2 regions of the Clostridium sp. ETTB3 genome follow, and region 2 is predicted to be linked to the other one. Evidence: riboswitches for the same ligand, from Rfam matches in the RefSeq annotation. Region 2 holds a riboswitch; the other holds the start of a gene.

Region 1 (9,658 bases), 570 kb from region 2:
ATTCTATAAAAATATGTTGCAAAAAGGGAATGTCGCATTAAGAATAAATACTACAATATATTGTGTTGATTTTTATTTTTTAAAACAATATATTGTATATAAAATTTTTAGTGCGACAGCCCCTTTTTTGTTTTTTTTTATATAAATTTGACGTAAAAAAACTGGATTTAAATTGAATTAATTTAATTTTTTAGGTAAGAATACAAGAAAGGAGGTGTTGAAATGGACCAAAATAAAAAAAATAAAGTAAAGGACTTTTTCAGAAAGGAGGGCTTTTACTTAGTTTTACTTGTATGTCTATGTGTAGTTGCAACTATAGCAGCATTTACTATTAAGAAAAATTCTGTTGCTAAGGAGCAAAATAAAACAAGTAATGAATTATCTTTAAATGATGTTCAAGACAGTAATTCTTCAGAAGTTGATTCAAATGTTAATAAGCAAAATGCTGAAAGAGTGGAAAGTAATGATAAGTTAGCAAATAATGAAGAATCACTTCAAAAAGATATTACTAATAATACAAATGATATAAACAATGAAAATAAAGTAGCAAATGATAATGGAGAACAAGTTTCACAAGATAATAATTTAGATCAAGAAGCTGGTGTTGATGTTTCAGCAGGAACTGATAACAATGTAGTATTATCATTTCCTATAGATGGTGAAGTAGCTATTTCAAGAGAATTTGGAAAGATGATAAGAACTTATTCAGATGAAAATAAGACTGAAGATACATCTAGAAAGGGAATAGATATAAATGCTGCTGTAGGGACTGTTGTTAAAGCAGCTGCAGAAGGAAAGGTTGAAGAAGTATCAAGCAACACTACAGACGGAACATTTGTAGTTATTGCTCATGCAAATGGATTAAAAACAAAATATGCTAACTTAAGTGAAGATGTCAAAGTAGCCGTTGGAGATGTAGTTAGCGCTGGTACTGAAATAGGTACTGTAGGAAATACTTCAGGAATATTTACATCAAAGCTTTGTGGAGATGTTTTAAATGTTCAAGTAGAAGATGTAAATGGAAAAGATGTTGATCCAAGTGCTTATTTTATTGCTAAATAATTTACTAAGTATCAGTCATTTTAAATGACTGATACTTATATAAATTATTTAATTTTAGATATTATGAATTTTTTTGAAGATTAAGTAAATAATAAATAGATGTAAGTTAAGGAGGTATAATTTTGAAAGACTATATAGAAGAAAGAGTTTTAGAAGTAGCTCAATATATTATTGACTCAAAGGCAACAATAAGAAAAACAGCAAAAGTATTTGGAGTAAGCAAGAGTACAATTCATAAGGATATGACAGAAAGATTACCTAAGATAAATCCAGCAATAGCAGAAAAGACACATTTGATATTAGAGTTAAATAAATCAGAAAGGCATATTAGAGGTGGAAAAGCCACAAAAATGAAATATAAAGCAAATGACCTATAAAGATATTGAATGATAAATTCATTACATATATAATAAAAATGAATAAATTTGAAGAAAAAACAAATATTTCGAAGTTTTAGTATATATAGGAGTGAATAAAATGTGGTTTTGGAGAGCTGGTAGCGATTTAGGAATTGATTTAGGCACTGCTACTGTACTTGTATATGTAAAAGGCAAGGGAGTAGTTTTAAAAGAACCTTCAGTTGTAGCAATTAATAGAAATAATAATAAAGTTTTAGCTGTTGGTGAAGAAGCAAGAAAAATGATAGGGAGAACACCAGGAAATATTATAGCGGTTAGGCCATTAAGAGATGGGGTAATATCAGATTATGATATTACAGAAAAAATGCTTAAAAGTTTTATAAAAAAGGCATTAGGAAAGAGAAGAGTAATTGCACCTAGAGTTGTAGTTTGTATTCCATCAGAAGCAACAGAAGTTGAAAAAAGAGCTGTTATAGATGCAGCTATTAATTCAGGAGCTAAAAAGGTTAATTTAATAGAGGAGCCATTAGCAGCATCAATTGGAGCTGGACTTGATATAACACAGCCTAATGGTCATATGATAGTTGATATTGGTGGAGGAACAACTGATATTGCAATTATATCTTTAGGTGGAGTAGTTATTAGAGAGTCTATAAAAGTAGCTGGAGATAAGTTTGATGAAGCAATTATTAAATATGTAAGGATGAAATATAAGATTTTAATCGGAGAAAAGACTGCTGAAGATTTAAAAGTTAGTGTAGGATCAGTTTTTAAAGATTCGAGAAATATATCAACAAGTATAAAAGGTAGGAATTTAATAACTGGGTTACCTGGTGAAGTTTTAATTTCAACTGAAGAATTAAGAGAAGCTTTAATGGAGCCGGTTTCAATGATTTTAGAAAGTGTAAAATCTGTTTTAGAGCAAACTCCTCCAGAATTAGCCGCAGATATAATCGAAAGAGGGATATTAATGACTGGTGGAGGAGCGTTAATAGATGGATTAGATAAGCTTATCGAAGATAGTACAGGCATTAAGGTTAATGTTGCAAGTAATTCTATAGAAGCTGTAGCATTAGGAACTGGAGAGGTGCTTAAATATGCATCAAAATTGGACAATGAGTTTACTAATAAGGAAATTACTTTAATAGATTAGAGTTTGGTTTTTAAAATAAACAATGCTAGAAGTAGTACAGTTCTAGCATTGTTTATTTGATAACGAATTTAGATAATAGGCATTAATTAAGCCGTTAGAAATAACTTTTGCCATTTCAAATACTAAGTGAAGTCGTATACTGCGAGAAGTAAAAAATTCAGCTGCATCGCTAGAATCAATTATTCCAATTATTGAGGCAACACCAACATCAGGTAATGATTTTCCAACACCCTTTCCAGGATGAATTGGATAATCGCGTGTATGAATCTCGCCAATGGAATTTGTATCTCCAAGACAAGCATCTATTCCTATTATACATGCATTAGGGTGTAATTTATTTATTTCTTCTAGTTTTTTATCTAAATTCAATGCGTGAATAGGATCCTTTAATGTTCCATATACAGGTAAGGGAAAATTATGTTCTTCAAGAAATGTTCCAACAAGTGGTCCCAAACAATCACCAACACATTTATCAGTACCAATACAAACTATAATACTATTAGGATTAATATATTTTATCATAAATTCAGCAATTTCATAGTAAGCTAAATTAGATTTATAATTAAATTTCCTTTTAATCAAATAATTCACCCCTATCTTTATAATGAAGATTATTTTTATTTGTTATAAATAAGGAAGCATATATTAAAATTCTTCATGAAATTTTATCTCATATAAATATATGACTTATAAAGCAATAATATAATTTTTATAAAAAATAAAGTTTATATTTTTATAATTAAATAAAAATATATTAAAATGCTATCCTTGTACTTATACTATATTTATTAAAAATAAATGTGTTACTAAAATATAAGGGAAATATATTTAAAGTATAAAAAGAAAATTATATTAAAATGGAGAAAAAGAGAGTAATTTAAATTTAATTACATATAATTAGGGATAATAGGCTAAAATAGTGGTTGAAATATAATTGGTTTAATTATATACTAGTCCTTGTCAGTTCGGCAGTAACAAAACGAACGGCACAAAGTTATAAAACAAAAATGGGGGAGTTCCCGAGAGGCCAAAGGGGGCAGACTGTAAATCTGTTACGTTTCGTTTCGATGGTTCGAATCCGTCCTCCCCCACCATTAATAACTTGAAAATTAATGAAATTGAAATTTGTTAATATGCTTCATTGGCTCAATGGCAGAGCAGCTGACTTGTAATCAGCAGGTTGTTGGTTCGACTCCGACATGAAGCTCCAAATGGGGGAGTTCCCGAGAGGCCAAAGGGGGCAGACTGTAAATCTGTTACGTTTCGTTTCGATGGTTCGAATCCGTCCTCCCCCACCATTTAAAATTTTCAAATTAATTATGGAAGCATAGCTCAGCTGGGAGAGCATCTGCCTTACAAGCAGAGGGTCACAGGTTCGATCCCTGTTGTTTCCACCAAATAAGCTTCATTGGCTCAATGGCAGAGCAGCTGACTTGTAATCAGCAGGTTGTTGGTTCGACTCCGACATGAAGCTCCAAAAATGGGGGAGTTCCCGAGAGGCCAAAGGGGGCAGACTGTAAATCTGTTACGTTTCGTTTCGATGGTTCGAATCCGTCCTCCCCCACCATTTAAGCATGGTTTATACCATGCTTTTTTTATATATTAGTTATACATAAAAATAAAAAATTATTGACATAGTATGGATATATGTATAAAATGTTCTTAGAAATAAAATTTGATATTAGTTCTTATCCAGAGAGGTGGAGGGATAAAGGCCCTGTGAAACCCGGCAACCTGTTGATAGTGACAAGTAATAATATTTGAAACTAGTAGACGTGGTGCAAATTCCTGCAGAATTTTTAATTTGCAAGATAAGAAGACATTAGATAATAATAAGTCTCTTCTTTTTGCAAGAGACTTTTTTTATTGCTTAGAATTAATATCAGAATGAGAGGAGCTAAGCAAAATGAAAAGATTATTTACATCAGAATCAGTAACAGAAGGGCATCCAGATAAAATATGTGACCAAATTTCGGATGCAGTTTTAGACAGTATATTAGCAAGGGATCCAATGGCAAGAGTTGCTTGTGAAACAGCAGTAACAACAGGAATGGTACTAGTAATGGGGGAAATATCAACATCTTGTTATGTAGATATTCCTAAAGTAGTTAGAAACACAATTAAAGAAATTGGATATGATAGAGCTAAATATGGATTTGATTGTGATACTTGTTCAGTATTAACATCTATTGATGAACAATCAAGTGATATTGCAATGGGAGTTGATGAGGCTTTAGAATCTAGAGAGGGAGAAAATGATGAAGTTGAAGCTGTAGGTGCTGGAGATCAAGGAATGATGTTTGGGTTTGCAACTAATGAAACACCTGAATATATGCCTTCACCAATTGCTATGGCACATAGATTATCAAGAAGATTAACAGAAGTAAGAAAAAATGGAACTTTATCATATTTAAGACCAGATGGTAAAACTCAAGTAACGGTGGAATATGATGATAATAAGGTAGTAAGAATTGATGCAATAGTTATATCAACTCAACATGATGAACATGTAAGTCAAGAACAAATAAGAGAAGATTTAATGGAGCATGTAATAAGAGCTGTTATACCTGCTGAATTATTAGATGAATCAACTAAATATTACATTAATCCAACTGGTAGATTTGTTGTTGGAGGACCACAAGGAGATAGTGGATTAACAGGAAGAAAAATTATAGTTGATACTTATGGAGGATATGGAAGACACGGTGGTGGTGCATTCTCAGGAAAAGATCCAACAAAGGTTGATAGATCAGCAGCTTATGCAGCAAGATGGGTAGCTAAGAACTTAGTTGCAGCTGGTATAGCTGATAAATTAGAAATTCAATTAGCTTATGCAATAGGTGTTGCAAAGCCAGTATCTATTGAAGTTGAAACTTTTGGAACAGGTAAGTTAAGTGATGAAGAAATAACTAACATTGTTGAAAAAGTATTTGATTTAAGACCAGGAGCAATTATAAGAGATCTTGATTTAAGAAGACCTTTATATAGACAAACAGCTGCTTATGGTCACTTTGGTAGAAATGATTTAAATTTACCTTGGGAACAATTAAATAAAGTTGATGAAATAAAGAAATACCTATAATAAAAAGCGAGGACATAAGTCTTCGCTTTTTATTATAATTAAAAGATTAAGTATCTTATGATGAAATTAATACAAAGTTTCTAGAGTAAAAAATATTAATTAGAATAAACTACCTTACCACCAATTATAGTAATTTTAATATCAATATTTTCATCAAAAACAACTAAATCAGCATCAAAATTTTCTTTAATTTGCCCTTTTTTATTATCAACCTTACAATATTTTGCTCCGTTGTAAGAAGCCATTTTAATTATTTCGTATAAAGGATAGTCAGTATTTTCATAAATATTTTTTATTGCTTTATTAAGAGTTAAAACAGATCCAGCTAATGCTCCATTTTCAAGTCTAGCAGCACCGTTTTTTACTATAACAGGTTGTCCGCCTAAAGCATATTTTCCATCAGGCATTCCACAAGCACACATTGCATCAGTAACTAATAATGTTTTATCAGTTCCTTTTTGTTTATAAGCAATTCTTAATGATGGGTAAGATATATGAATACCATCAGAAATTGTTTCTGTAGTTATATCAGTATCAAAAGTTGCGCCTACAACTCCAGGTTCTCTATGGGTAAAACCAGTCATTGCATTAAATAAGTGTGTTGAATGGCAAAATCCACTTTTTATACCTTCAATAGCTTCTTCATAAGTAGCTTTAGTATGACCTATAGAACAACGGATTCCTTTTTCAGTTAATATACTAGCTAATTCTTTTGCTCCATCAACTTCAGGGGCCATAGTAATTGACACTACAGCATCCATTGCATCTCCTGTCATAGCTTCGAAGTTTTCATAGCTTGGCTTAATTAGATAGTTAGAATTTTGAGCACCTATGGCACCAGGACTAATAAATGGTCCTTCTAAGTGAGCACCTAAAACTTGTGCACCATCTGTACCTTCTATTTTAGCTTTCTTAATAGCTAACATAGATTTTAATATGTCTGAAGCAGACATTGTCATTGTTGTTGGAGTAAACGAAGTAGTACCAAACTTACAAATTGTTTTTGAAATTTCATTTATTGCTTCAAATGTACCATCCATAGTATCATATCCACTAGCACCATGAATATGAACATCGATAAATCCAGGAGCAACATAGAGACCCTTGCAGTCTATTTCCTCATTAGTATTTATAATTTTGGGATTTATCTCCTTTATTATATCGTTTTCAATTAATATAGATCCCTTTTCAATTTTATCGAGAAAAACGATATTACAATTTTTTAATAACATATAAATAGACCTCCAGAATAATGTTTAACAATTTTATTACATGCTAATAATGTATAAGTGAATAAGTAAGTTCTAATTTAACAAAGAAAATTTCACTTATGTTATAATTATATAATATTAATAAGTAAAATAAAATGTTTGGAGCGATAATATGGAGATATTAGATGGCTTAGTTGAAGCTGTAATATTTAAAAGTGAGGATACTGGTTATGTAGTAGCTAAAATTACAGCTAATAAAGAAGTAAATACAATTGTAGGAACAATGCCATTAATAAAAGAAGGGCAGCAAATTGAGGTTAAGGGTGAATGGATTAAACATAAGCAATTTGGAAGACAATTTAATGTAGAAGAATATAAAGAAGTTTTACCAACATCCACAAAAGAAATTGAAAAATACTTAAGCACAGGAATAATTCATGGAATAGGACCAGTAACAGCTAAAAAAATAGTAAAAGCTTTTGGAGAAGAAACATTAAATATATTAGATAATAATATTGAAAGGTTAAAAGAAGTAGAAGGTATTGGGAAGAAAAAATATAATATTATTTATCAATCATATTTAGAAACTAGGGAACTCAAAGATATAATAATGTTTTTTCAAAAACATGGGGTAACTATAAATCAATGTTTAAAAATTTATAAAAAATTTGGTGGAGATGCACAAAATATTGTATCTGAAAATCCATATATTTTAAGTGATGAAATTTCAGGAATTGGTTTTTTAACATCTGATAGAATAGCAAAAAGCTTAGGAATTGAACCTATATCAGATTTTAGAGTACAAAGTGGAATAAAATATGCATTAAATAGTTTTTCAGGGCTTGGAAATACATATATGCCAAAGGATAAACTTATAAATGAAGCTCAAAGGGTTTTAAGTGTAGATAAAGAGTTAATAGAAGTTAATATATATAATAGTGTCTTAGAAGGAAAAATAAAGATAGAAAAGATAAATGAAATTGAAGCTGTATACTCATTACCATATTATTTTTGTGAATTAGGAGTAACTAATAAGATAATTACCTTAAGCATTGAAAACTTTCAAACTATAAACTCTGATATTACTTTTGAAATATCAAGTTTTGAAAGAAAAAATAATATAGTATTTGCAGATTCTCAAAAAGAAGCAATATTAGGTGCCTTTGAAAATGGAATTGAAATAATTACTGGTGGTCCAGGTACTGGAAAGACAACAATAATTAAGTGTATAATAGAAATATATGAAAATAATGGAATGAAGGTTCTTTTGGCAGCACCAACAGGAAGAGCAGCTAAGAGGATGACAGAATCAACTGGTAGAGAAGCAAAAACTATACATAGATTATTAGAAATGGGAGTGAGTGATAATGAAAATTCATTCTTTGGAAGAGGTGAAGGAGAGCCACTAGAAGGTGATGTAATAATAGTAGATGAAGCATCAATGATTGATATAATGCTTATGAATAGTTTACTTAAGGCAATTAAACTTGGAACAAGACTAATAATAGTTGGAGATGCAGATCAATTGCCGTCAGTAGGTCCAGGAAATGTTTTAAGGGATTTAATAGATAGTGAATTTATTAAGGTAGTTAGATTAAAGGATATATTTAGACAGGGAAAAGAAAGCATGATTATAACAAATGCGCATAGAATAAATAATGGTGAACTACCTTATTTAAATAAAAAGGGCGGAGATTTCTTTTTTGATAATAGAGAAAGTAATGAAGAAATTTTAGAAACTATTTTAGATTTAGTAAATAGAAGATTGCCTCTTTTCAACTCTAAGTGGAATAAGATAAGGGATTTTCAGGTACTTTCACCTACTAGAAAAGGAATTTTAGGGGTAGATAATTTAAATAATGAACTTCAATCTATATTAAATCCTCCTAGTAAAGATAAAAAGGAAAGAAAGTTTAAGGATAGTGTTTTTAGAGAAGGCGATAAGGTAATGCAAACTAAAAATAATTATTCATTAAAATGGAATAGAATAAATGGATATGGTGATAATGAAGGTGTAGGTATTTTTAATGGAGATATGGGTTTTATTGAGTCAATTAGTGAAGAAAATAGAACAGTAACAGTTGTATTTGATGATGAAAGAAGAATAGTATATGACAACCTATATGTTGAAGAATTAGAATTAGCATATGCAATTACTATTCATAAAAGTCAAGGAAGTGAATTTAAAGTAATAATAACACCAGCATTTATGGGTTCAGCATTTTTGATGAATAGAAATATATTATATACAGGAATAACAAGAGCAAAAGAATTAGTTGTAGTAGTTGGAAATCAAAGGGCATTAAAGTATATGGTAGATAATACAAATAGTATGGAGAGATATTCATCATTAAAAGAAAGAATTTTAGATATTATATCTGATGATAAGATAAAGGAAGAATAAATAATGGAGTCTGATACTATGAATTATAAGGAATTGAGTAATGTTTTTAAGAAAATAAGTAAATGGGATTCAAAAAAGACAAAGGTTTTATCTATAAAAACAAGACCATTTAATACAATAGCAGTTTTTTCAAATATAATTAATAAGACAATATGTAAGAACAAAAATATACTTTATATATTTTGCAATAGAGAAAAAAAATATGCTTCTGAAAAGATAAAAGAATTAAATAATTTTGTAGATGGTATTATAGAGTCAGAAAAATTAAAAGATAATTTTAAATATATATTTATTGAAGAAATAAGTGAAGTAACTGAATTTTATGATTTAGTAATATTTGATGATATAAGTTTATTTTCAAAGGTAAGCAATGAATATATTAGAGAA
Region 2 (9,658 bases):
GCTGCAAAGCAAGAAATCATAGATGAAGTTTTTGAAAAGAGCATAAATAAGCTTACAGAATTATCTAAAGAACAATTCTTAAACTTTGTAAAAAATTCAATTTTATCAATGAATTTAACTGGAAAGCAAACATTAATATTAAATGAAACAGGATTAAAATTTGTTGATGATAGTTTTATTGATGAATTAAATAAAGAAGCAAAAGCAACAATTGCTTTAAGTAAAACAGCTGGAAATTTCAAAGGTGGATTTATCTTAGAAAATAACGGCATAGAAATAAATAGCACTTATGAAGCTTTAGTAAGCTCATTAAGAGATGAGTTAGAGTTTGAAGTAGCAAAGGTGTTATTTAATTAAGGAGGGGTAGTATGGATGTAATGCAATTTACTCAAGCTCTTTCAAGAATTTGGGTATTGGAAACAAGACTCCTTGATAAAACTAAAGTAGAAAGAATGCTAGAAGCTAATTCTGCTGATGAAGTTTTAAAAATACTTGGTGAAACTGAGTACGCTAATATAATGGGAAATATAAAAAGAGCAACTGATTATGAAGAAATTTTAAGTACAGAACTTAAAAGAGTTTATAAATTAGTATATGAACTTTGCCCAGTAAAAGAAATCGTAGATCTAATGAGCACTAAATATAAATATCACAACATTAAAGTGTTATTAAAAGGAAAGTTCTTAGAAAAAGATTTATCAAATATGTTAATTGATTTAGGTAGAGAAGATTTAAATGAATTAAAGAGAAAAATAGATACAGATAATTTTAGAGATTTAAAAGGAAATGTTGAAAAGGCAGTTTTAGAAGTAATTTCTGATTTTGAAGCAAATAAAGATCCTCAAAAAATTGACATTATTGTAGATAGATATATGTTTAAGGAGTTAGATGAAATTAAAAAATCTTTAAACTATAAATTTACTGATAAACTTGTAAATGCAATGATTGATTCTACAAATGTTAGAACTTTACTAAGAGTTAAAAAGCAAGGTAAAGGAAGAGAATTTGCTTCAGAGGTTTTAGTTACTGGAGGAGCTATAAGTAAGGATACTTTAGTAGCTATAATTAATGAAACACCAGAAAATATTATTTCAAAATTAAGTACTAGTATATATTCTGATTTAATAAAAGAAGGTGTTGAAAGCTACATAGCAACAAATTCAGCAAATCTTTTAGAAAAATTAAGTGATAATTATATTATGGATCTTATGAAGAGTGGAAAGCTTGTAACATTTGGACCAGAAAGAATTTTATCATATATTTATGCTAAGGAAACAGAAATTAAAATCATTAGAATTATAATGGTTGGTAAGCTTAATAATATTACTGAGGAAGTAATAAGAGAAAGGCTGCGTGATATTTATGTATAAGAAAATCGGTGTAGTTGGAGATAAAGACTCGGTTTTAGCATTTAAAGCCATTGGAATAGATGTATTTCCAGTTGTAGAAGCGGATGAAGCTAGAATTGCTGTTGATAAAATGGCTATGAATGGATACGCAGTTATTTTTATAACAGAGCAAGTTGCAGTAACAATTGAAGAAACAATTGAACGTTACAATAAGCAAATGCTTCCTGCTGTAATATTAATTCCAAGTAATCAAGGAACTTTAAATATAGGTTCAAAGAGAATCAGCGATAGCGTAGAAAAAGCTGTTGGTGTGAATATTTTATAGGAAGGCAGGTTAGAAATTTGAAGACCGGAAAAATAATCAAGGTTGCAGGTCCTTTAGTTGTTGCTGAAGGAATGGACGAAGCAAATATTTATGATATGGTTAAGGTTGGAGAAAAGGGTCTTATCGGAGAAATCATTGAAATGAGAGGCGATAAGGCATCTATCCAAGTTTACGAAGAAACTACAGGAATAGGGCCAGGGGACCCAGTTGTTACAACTGGAGAACCTTTAAGTATTGAACTTGGACCAGGACTTATAGAGTCAATGTTCGATGGAATACAAAGACCACTAGATGCATTTGAAAAAGTAGCTCAATCACCATTTTTAACTAAGGGTGTATCTGTTACTTCATTAAATAGAGAAAGAGTTTGGGCTTTTAATCCTACAGTTAAGGTAGGTGATAAGGTTGAAGCTGGTGATGTAATAGGAACAGTTCAAGAAACTGCTGTTGTATTACACAAAATAATGGTTCCATATGGAGTAGAAGGGACTGTTAAAGAAATTAAATCAGGAGACTTTACAGTTGTAGATACAGTTTGTATTATAGAAACTGCTAAAGGTGATAGAGAAGTTCAACTTATGCAAAAATGGCCTGCAAGAAAAGGTAGACCATTTGCTCAAAAATTAAAACCAGAAGCGCCTATGACAACAGGTCAAAGAGTTATAGATACATTCTTCCCAGTAGCTAAGGGTGGAGCAGCTGCTGTACCAGGTCCTTTCGGAGCAGGTAAAACCGTTGTTCAACATCAAATTGCAAAATGGGGAGATGCTGAAATAGTTGTTTACGTTGGATGTGGTGAACGTGGTAACGAAATGACAGACGTTCTTAATGAATTCCCAGAACTTAAAGACCCTAAAACTGGTGAATCATTAATGAAGAGAACAGTACTTATAGCTAATACTTCAAATATGCCAGTTGCTGCTAGAGAAGCTTGTATATATACAGGTATTACAATAGCTGAATACTTCAGAGATATGGGATACTCAGTATCAATTATGGCTGACTCTACTTCAAGATGGGCTGAGGCATTAAGAGAAATGTCTGGTAGACTTGAAGAAATGCCTGGGGATGAAGGTTATCCAGCATACTTAGGTTCAAGACTTTCTGATTATTATGAAAGAGCTGGTAAAGTTGTTTGTTTAGGTAAAGAAGGAAGACAAGGAGCAGTTACTGCAATTGGTGCGGTATCACCTCCAGGAGGAGACCTTTCAGAACCAGTTACACAATCAACTTTAAGAATAGTTAAAGTTTTCTGGGGATTAGATGCACAACTTGCATATAAGAGACACTTCCCAGCTATAAACTGGATTAATTCATATTCATTATATGCTGATACTGTAGATGGATACTTAAATAAAACAGTTGCTGAAGATTGGTCTGCATTAAGACAAGAAGCAATGGCTTTACTTCAAGAAGAATCAGGTTTACAAGAAATCGTAAGCTTAGTTGGTATAGATGCATTATCAGAAAAAGATAGATTAAAATTAGAAGTTGCTAAGTCTATAAGAGAAGACTATTTACAACAAAATGGTTTCCATGAAATAGATACTTATACTTCATTAGATAAACAATATAAAATGTTAAAGCTTGTATTATTATTCAGACATGAAGCAGAAAGAGCTTTAGATGCAGGAGTTTACTTAGATAAAGTTTTAGCTTTAGAAGTAAGAGATAAGATTGCAAGAAGTAAATATATCCATGAAGATGATATAGCTAAGATGGATGATATAGCTGCTGAATTAAGAGCTGACATTGATACTTTAATCAACGAAGGAGGCGTTCTTAATGCTTAAGGAATACAGAACAGTTACAGAAGTTGTTGGTCCTTTAATGGTTGTTGAAGGAGTTAGCGGAGTTAAGTATGATGAACTAGTTGAAGTTGAAATACAAACTGGTGAATTAAGAAGAGGTAAGGTTCTTGAAGTTAATGGATCTAAAGCAATGGTTCAATTATTTGAAGGTTCTTCAGGAATTAACTTAAAAGGAACTAAGGCTAGATTCTTAGGAAAGCCACTTCAATTAGGTGTATCAGAAGATATGCTAGGAAGAGTATTTGATGGAATGGGTCATCCAATTGACAATGGACCAAAGATAATACCAGAAAAGCAATTAGATATTAATGGGGAAGCAATTAACCCAGTATCAAGAAATTTCCCATCAGAGTTCATTCAAACAGGAATATCAGCTATTGATGGATTAAATACACTAGTAAGAGGACAAAAATTACCTGTTTTCTCTGCATCAGGTCTTCCTCATGCACAATTAGCTGCACAAATAGCAAGACAAGCAACTGTTTTAAATTCAGATGCTAACTTTGCGGTTGTATTTGCTGCTATAGGTATTACTTTCGAAGAATCTCAATTCTTCGTTGATGAATTTAAGAAGACTGGAGCTATAGATAATGCTGTATTATTTATGAACCTTGCTTCTGACCCAGCTATCGAAAGAATAGCTACACCAAGAATGGCATTAACTGCTGCAGAATTCTTAGCATACGAAAAGGATATGCACGTTCTTGTTATTATGACTGATATTACTAACTATGCAGAAGCATTAAGAGAAGTATCAGCTGCTAGAAAGGAAGTTCCAGGTAGAAGAGGTTACCCAGGATACTTATATACTGACCTTTCTACATTATATGAAAGAGCAGGTAGAATTAATGGTAGAGGTGGTTCAATCACTCAAATTCCAATATTAACAATGCCTGAAGAAGATAAGACACATCCAATTCCAGACTTAACTGGATATATTACAGAGGGACAAATAATTCTTTCAAGAGAATTATACAAAAAGGGAATTGTACCTCCAATAGATGTTTTACCATCACTTTCAAGACTTAAAGATAAGGGGATTGGTAAAGGCAAAACTAGAGAAGACCATGCAGATACAATGAACCAACTATTCTCAGCTTATGCACAAGGTAAGCAAGCTAAAGAATTATCAGCAATCTTAGGTGAATCTGCATTATCAGAAACAGATAAGAAATTTGCTAAATTTGCTGAAGCATTTGAAGAACAATATGTTTCTCAAGGATTTGAAACAAATAGATCAATAGAAGAAACTTTAAATTTAGGTTGGAAATTACTTAAGATTCTTCCTAAGACTGAACTTAAGAGAATCAGAGATGAATATCTTGAAAAGTATATGCCAAAGGGAGATGAAGAGTAGAATATGGCAAAATTAAATGTCAATCCTACTAGAATGGAGCTATCTAAGCTGAAAAAAAGGTTAACTACAGCAACAAGAGGGCATAAGCTTCTTAAAGATAAGCAAGATGAATTAATGAGACAATTCATTAACCTTGTTAAATATAATAATGAATTAAGAAAGTCAGTTGAAGCTGAACTAGAAGGTTCATTTAAAGATTTCGTTATGGCAAGTGCTGTAATGAGTTCGGAATTTTTAGAAGAAGCAGTTGCTTATCCAAAAGATAGTGTATCTGTTGAAGTAGGAACAAAAAACATAATGAGTGTTAATGTTCCAGAAATGAAATTCCACAGACAATTACAAGATAGTGAAGGAAGCATTTATCCATATGGTTTTGCAAATACATCTTCTGAATTAGACGATGCTATAGGAAAGCTTGAATCTATACTTCCTAAGCTTCTTGAATTAGCTGAAGTTGAAAAATCAACTCAGTTAATGGCTGATGAAATTGAAAAGACAAGAAGAAGAGTTAATGCACTTGAATATATGACTATTCCTCAATTACAAGAAACTATCAAGTTTATAAGAATGAAGCTTGATGAAAATGAAAGAGGAGCTTTAACTAGATTAATGAAAGTTAAAGATATGATTAACTCAAGAGCATAATTATTTAACATTATCACAATGGGAGCTGTTTTAAATTAACAGCTCCTTAATTTTATAATTAATTATTTAATAAGAAGAAATTTAAATTTTTAGTATATTGCATATATATTTATAATTTGATAATAAATAAAAATAATAGTATAATGCTAATAGAATACACAATTGTACATATTGTACTAAATTTTAAGGAGAAAATTAATGAAGTATTTACTAGCGACAATTTTGTCTTTTTCAATAGTATTTATTTTGACACCAATACTAATGAAATTAGCATTTAAATATAATTTTACTGATAAACCAACCAAAAGAAAAAAACATAGAGGTAATATACCACTTTGTGGAGGAATATCCATGTTTATTGGTTTTTTTATACCTTATTTTATAATTTTTTCGGATCATCCATTTAAAGAAAAGTACGGTATTTTTATAGGAGCATTATTAATATTAATAATAGGAATAGTAGATGACTATCATAAGAGTATTGGCAAGGAGTTTGCTATTATACCAAGATTAATAGTACAATTGTTAGCAGCAATTATTGTATATAAATCTGGAGTGGCTTTTCATGGATTTACAAATCCATTTACAAATACATATATTGTTTTATCACCTATAATTCAATTTTTATTAACTGTAACTTGGATTTTTGGTGTTACCACTGTTATTAATTGGTCAGATGGAATGGATGGATTAGCAGGGGGATTAACATTTATATCTGCAATGACATTTGCAGCATCTGCAATAATATTATCACAACCTCCATCATTATTATTTTCTTTAATGACAGCAGGAAGTGTATTAGCATTTTTATTTTATAATAGATATCCTGCAAAAATATTTATGGGAGATTCAGGCGCTAATTTTTTAGGCTTTATTTTAAGTATAATAGCTTTAGATGGAGCTTTTAAAGCAGCAACTATATTAAGTTTACTAATTCCAATTTTAGCACTAGCAGTACCTATTTTTGATAATATATTTGTAATTTTTAAAAGATTTTCAGAAGGGAAACCTGTGTATCAAGCAGATAGAAGTCAGCTACATTATAGGCTAGAAGCAAAGGGAATGAATACTAAACAAGTTGTAGCTTTTATAAGTATAATAAGTTTAACATTTAGTATTATTTCTATAGTAATGTTATTAATTTAGTGAAATTATATACAAAAGTTAAGTATTTACAAATTTGAAAAAAGAATGTATAATTTGATGGAACTTATCAAGAGTGGTGGAGGGACTGGCCCATTGAAACCCAGCAACCTGTCGACAGTGACAAGTGCCAAGTGATAAGTGACAAAGTTATTAGTAGTAACTTGTCACTTATCACTTATAACTTGTCGCTACTTGAATGTGGTGCTAAATCCAACAGCTATTGCTGAAAGATAAGGATATTTTAATGGTCAAGACTTTATAATTACCTAAAGGAAATATCCTTTAGGTTTTTTTATTTATTTTAAATAATATAATGATAGTGAGTTTATTATAATTATTTAATTTGAAGCAATAACTTTAGACAAAAAACAAGGGGGTATTTATATGAAAATTAATGAAATATTTGAAAATAAGGATTTAGTATTTTCCTTTGAAATTTTTCCACCAAAAACAACTTCTTCAGTAAAAACTATTTATAATACTTTAGAAGAATTAAAGGATTTAAAACCAGATTTTATAAGTGTTACTTATGGGGCAGGAGGAAGCTTAGTAAATAATAGAACAATAGAATTATCTTCACTGGTTAAAGAAAAATATGGAGTTGAAGCAGTAGCTCATTTAACTTGCATTAATTCAACAAAAAAAGAAATTGATTATATCTTAGATAATTTAAAATCAAAAGGAATTGAAAATGTTTTAGCATTAAGAGGGGATATTCCAGAAGGTCAAACTTTAAGAGGTGATTTTAAATATGCTTATGAACTTATATCACATATAAAGGAAAGAGGAGATTTTAACATAGCAGCAGCATGCTATCCAGAAGGTTATGTTAGAGGAAGAGATTTAAAGGAAGATTTAATGCACTTAAAGTTAAAAGAAAAAAGTGGCGCTTCTCATTTTATATCTCAATTATTCTTTGATAATAATTATTTTTATAACTTTTTAGAAGAAAAGGATAAATTAAATATAAAATCTTCTATTGAAGCTGGAATTATGCCAGTAACTAATAAGGCTCAAATTGAAAGAATTACTTCATTATGTGGTGCTACATTACCAGAAAAGTTTGTTAAAATCGTAAATAAGTATGAACATGATAAAGAAGCATTAAGAGATGCTGGAATTGCATATGCAGTTGAACAAATAGTTGATTTAGTTTCAAGTGGAGTTCAAGGAATTCATTTATACACAATGAATAATCCATATGTTGCAAGAAAAATAACTGAAAGCATAGATTCTATAAGAAATTCCATTAATAAAAAAAGAGTAGTTTAGGAGGTAATAAAATGGATAAAGTAGAAAGTTTTGAATTAGATCATAGAAAGGTTAAAGCACCATATATAAGAAAGTGCTGTACTTTAAATGGACCTCAAGGAGATTATGTAACAAAATTTGATATTAGATTTTTACAGCCAAATAAAGAAGCCTTTGGAACAGCAGCTATGCATGGATTAGAACATTTATTAGCATATGAATTAAGAAAAAATTTAGATGGAATAATTGATTTTTCTCCAATGGGATGTAGAACAGGATTTTATTTAAGTATATTTGGAAATAGAGAAGTTAGTGAAATTAAGGAAGCTGTTGAAAAATCATTAAATGTTGTATTAAATGCAACAGAAATTCCTGCTGCAAATGATATCCAATGTGGTAATTATAGAGATTTATCTTTATTTGGAGCAAAGGAATATGCAAGAGAGGTATTAAAGAAAGGATTTTCTCTTAATATTTATGGAGAAGAATAAAAATAATATATAAAGTATGTATAAATAATGATGCTTATAAGTAAGTGTCATTATTTTTTTGTATTAAAAGTTATAAGGTTAACAATATTTTATGAATTATGCTAAGGAGGTGGTAAATTTATAAAAATATTATGATTTTATTATTAAGTAATATAAGTAATAAGGCAGCAGAAGTTTAATAGTTTTATAAGAAGTATAAATAGAAGATGGGATAAATTGACAATTAATTATTGGAATAGTAGAATTAATATAATAAATTGTAAAAATTACTTAATTTGGAAATAGATGGAGGGTGAGATGAAAGCAATATTAACAGTGATAGGAAAAGATAAAGTAGGGATTATAGCTGGAGTAAGTAATGAATTACAAAGGTTAAATATTAATATTTTAGATGTTAATCAAACAATTATAGATGAATTTTTTACTATGATAATGATGCTTGATTTAAAGTTAAGCAATAGTAATTTTGAGGAAATTAAAAAATCTTTAGAATTAAAAGGCAAGGAACTTGGAGTGGATGTGAAAATACAAAGGGAAGAAATATTTAACTCAATTTATAGTGTATAAAATAAAGCTTTTAATGGGGGAAAGTTATGAATGCAAATAATATATTAGAAACAATTAAAATGATTGAAGAAGAAAAGTTAGATATTAGAACTATAACTATGGGAATTTCTCTTTTAGATTGTATAGATAGCAATGGAGATAAAGCTAGGGAAAAAATATATAATAAGATTATTACAGTTGCTAAAGATTTAGTTAAAGTAGGCAATGAAATAGAAAATGAATTTGGAGTGCCAATAGTGAATAAAAGAGTTTCGGTTACACCAATATCTATAGTAGCAGGTACTACAGATGAAAAAAATTATATAAAATTTGCCGAAACATTAGATAGGGCTGCATATGAATTAGGCATTGACTTTATAGGGGGATTTTCAGCATTAGTACATAAGGGATATACTAAAGGCGATAGCATTTTAATTAATTCAATTCCAGAAGCATTAGCTAAAACTAGTAAGGTATGTTCATCTGTAAATGTAGGATCAACAAGATGTGGAATTAATATGGATGCTGTGAAAGAAATGGGTGAAGTAATTAAAAAAACAGCAAATTTAACATCTGATAAAAAGGGATTTGGGTGTGCAAAGCTTGTTGTATTTGCAAATGCAGTTGAAGATAATCCATTTATGGCAGGAGCATTTCATGGGGTAGGAGAAGCGGATAAGATTATTAATGTAGGTGTAAGTGGTCCAGGGGTAGTTCAAAGAGCAATTGAAAAGGTA

The links. A riboswitch is a leader RNA that binds a small molecule or an ion and turns the genes downstream of it on or off. The one in region 2 is predicted to bind S-adenosylmethionine.
Region 1: another riboswitch for S-adenosylmethionine. It lies ahead of metK (methionine adenosyltransferase); the one in region 2 lies ahead of metF (methylenetetrahydrofolate reductase [NAD(P)H]).

What each region holds. Positions count from the first base shown of each region.
Region 1 is NZ_CP199832.1:478,694-488,351, forward strand. Features, by position in the region: gene ACUN06_RS02365 (M23 family metallopeptidase) at 223-1,062, shown strand; gene spoIIID (sporulation transcriptional regulator SpoIIID) at 1,185-1,439, shown strand; gene mreB (rod shape-determining protein MreB) at 1,540-2,574, shown strand; gene yyaC (spore protease YyaC) at 2,617-3,156, opposite strand; tRNA gene ACUN06_RS02385 (tRNA-Tyr) at 3,584-3,668, shown strand; tRNA gene ACUN06_RS02390 (tRNA-Thr) at 3,710-3,784, shown strand; tRNA gene ACUN06_RS02395 (tRNA-Tyr) at 3,788-3,872, shown strand; tRNA gene ACUN06_RS02400 (tRNA-Val) at 3,896-3,971, shown strand; tRNA gene ACUN06_RS02405 (tRNA-Thr) at 3,977-4,051, shown strand; tRNA gene ACUN06_RS02410 (tRNA-Tyr) at 4,057-4,141, shown strand; SAM riboswitch class I at 4,260-4,392, shown strand; gene metK (methionine adenosyltransferase) at 4,481-5,656, shown strand; gene nagA (N-acetylglucosamine-6-phosphate deacetylase) at 5,752-6,888, opposite strand; gene recD2 (SF1B family DNA helicase RecD2) at 7,040-9,271, shown strand; gene ACUN06_RS02430 (hypothetical protein) at 9,290-9,658, shown strand, end outside.
Region 2 is NZ_CP199832.1:1,047,848-1,057,505, forward strand. Features, by position in the region: gene ACUN06_RS05165 (V-type ATP synthase subunit E) at 1-357, shown strand, start outside; gene ACUN06_RS05170 (V-type ATP synthase subunit C) at 369-1,370, shown strand; gene ACUN06_RS05175 (V-type ATP synthase subunit F) at 1,363-1,674, shown strand; gene ACUN06_RS05180 (V-type ATP synthase subunit A) at 1,692-3,467, shown strand; gene ACUN06_RS05185 (V-type ATP synthase subunit B) at 3,460-4,842, shown strand; gene ACUN06_RS05190 (V-type ATP synthase subunit D) at 4,846-5,487, shown strand; gene ACUN06_RS05195 (MraY family glycosyltransferase) at 5,686-6,633, shown strand; SAM riboswitch class I at 6,695-6,870, shown strand; gene metF (methylenetetrahydrofolate reductase [NAD(P)H]) at 7,018-7,905, shown strand; gene ACUN06_RS05205 (S-ribosylhomocysteine lyase) at 7,917-8,375, shown strand; gene ACUN06_RS05210 (ACT domain-containing protein) at 8,673-8,942, shown strand; gene ACUN06_RS05215 (PFL family protein) at 8,969-9,658, shown strand, end outside.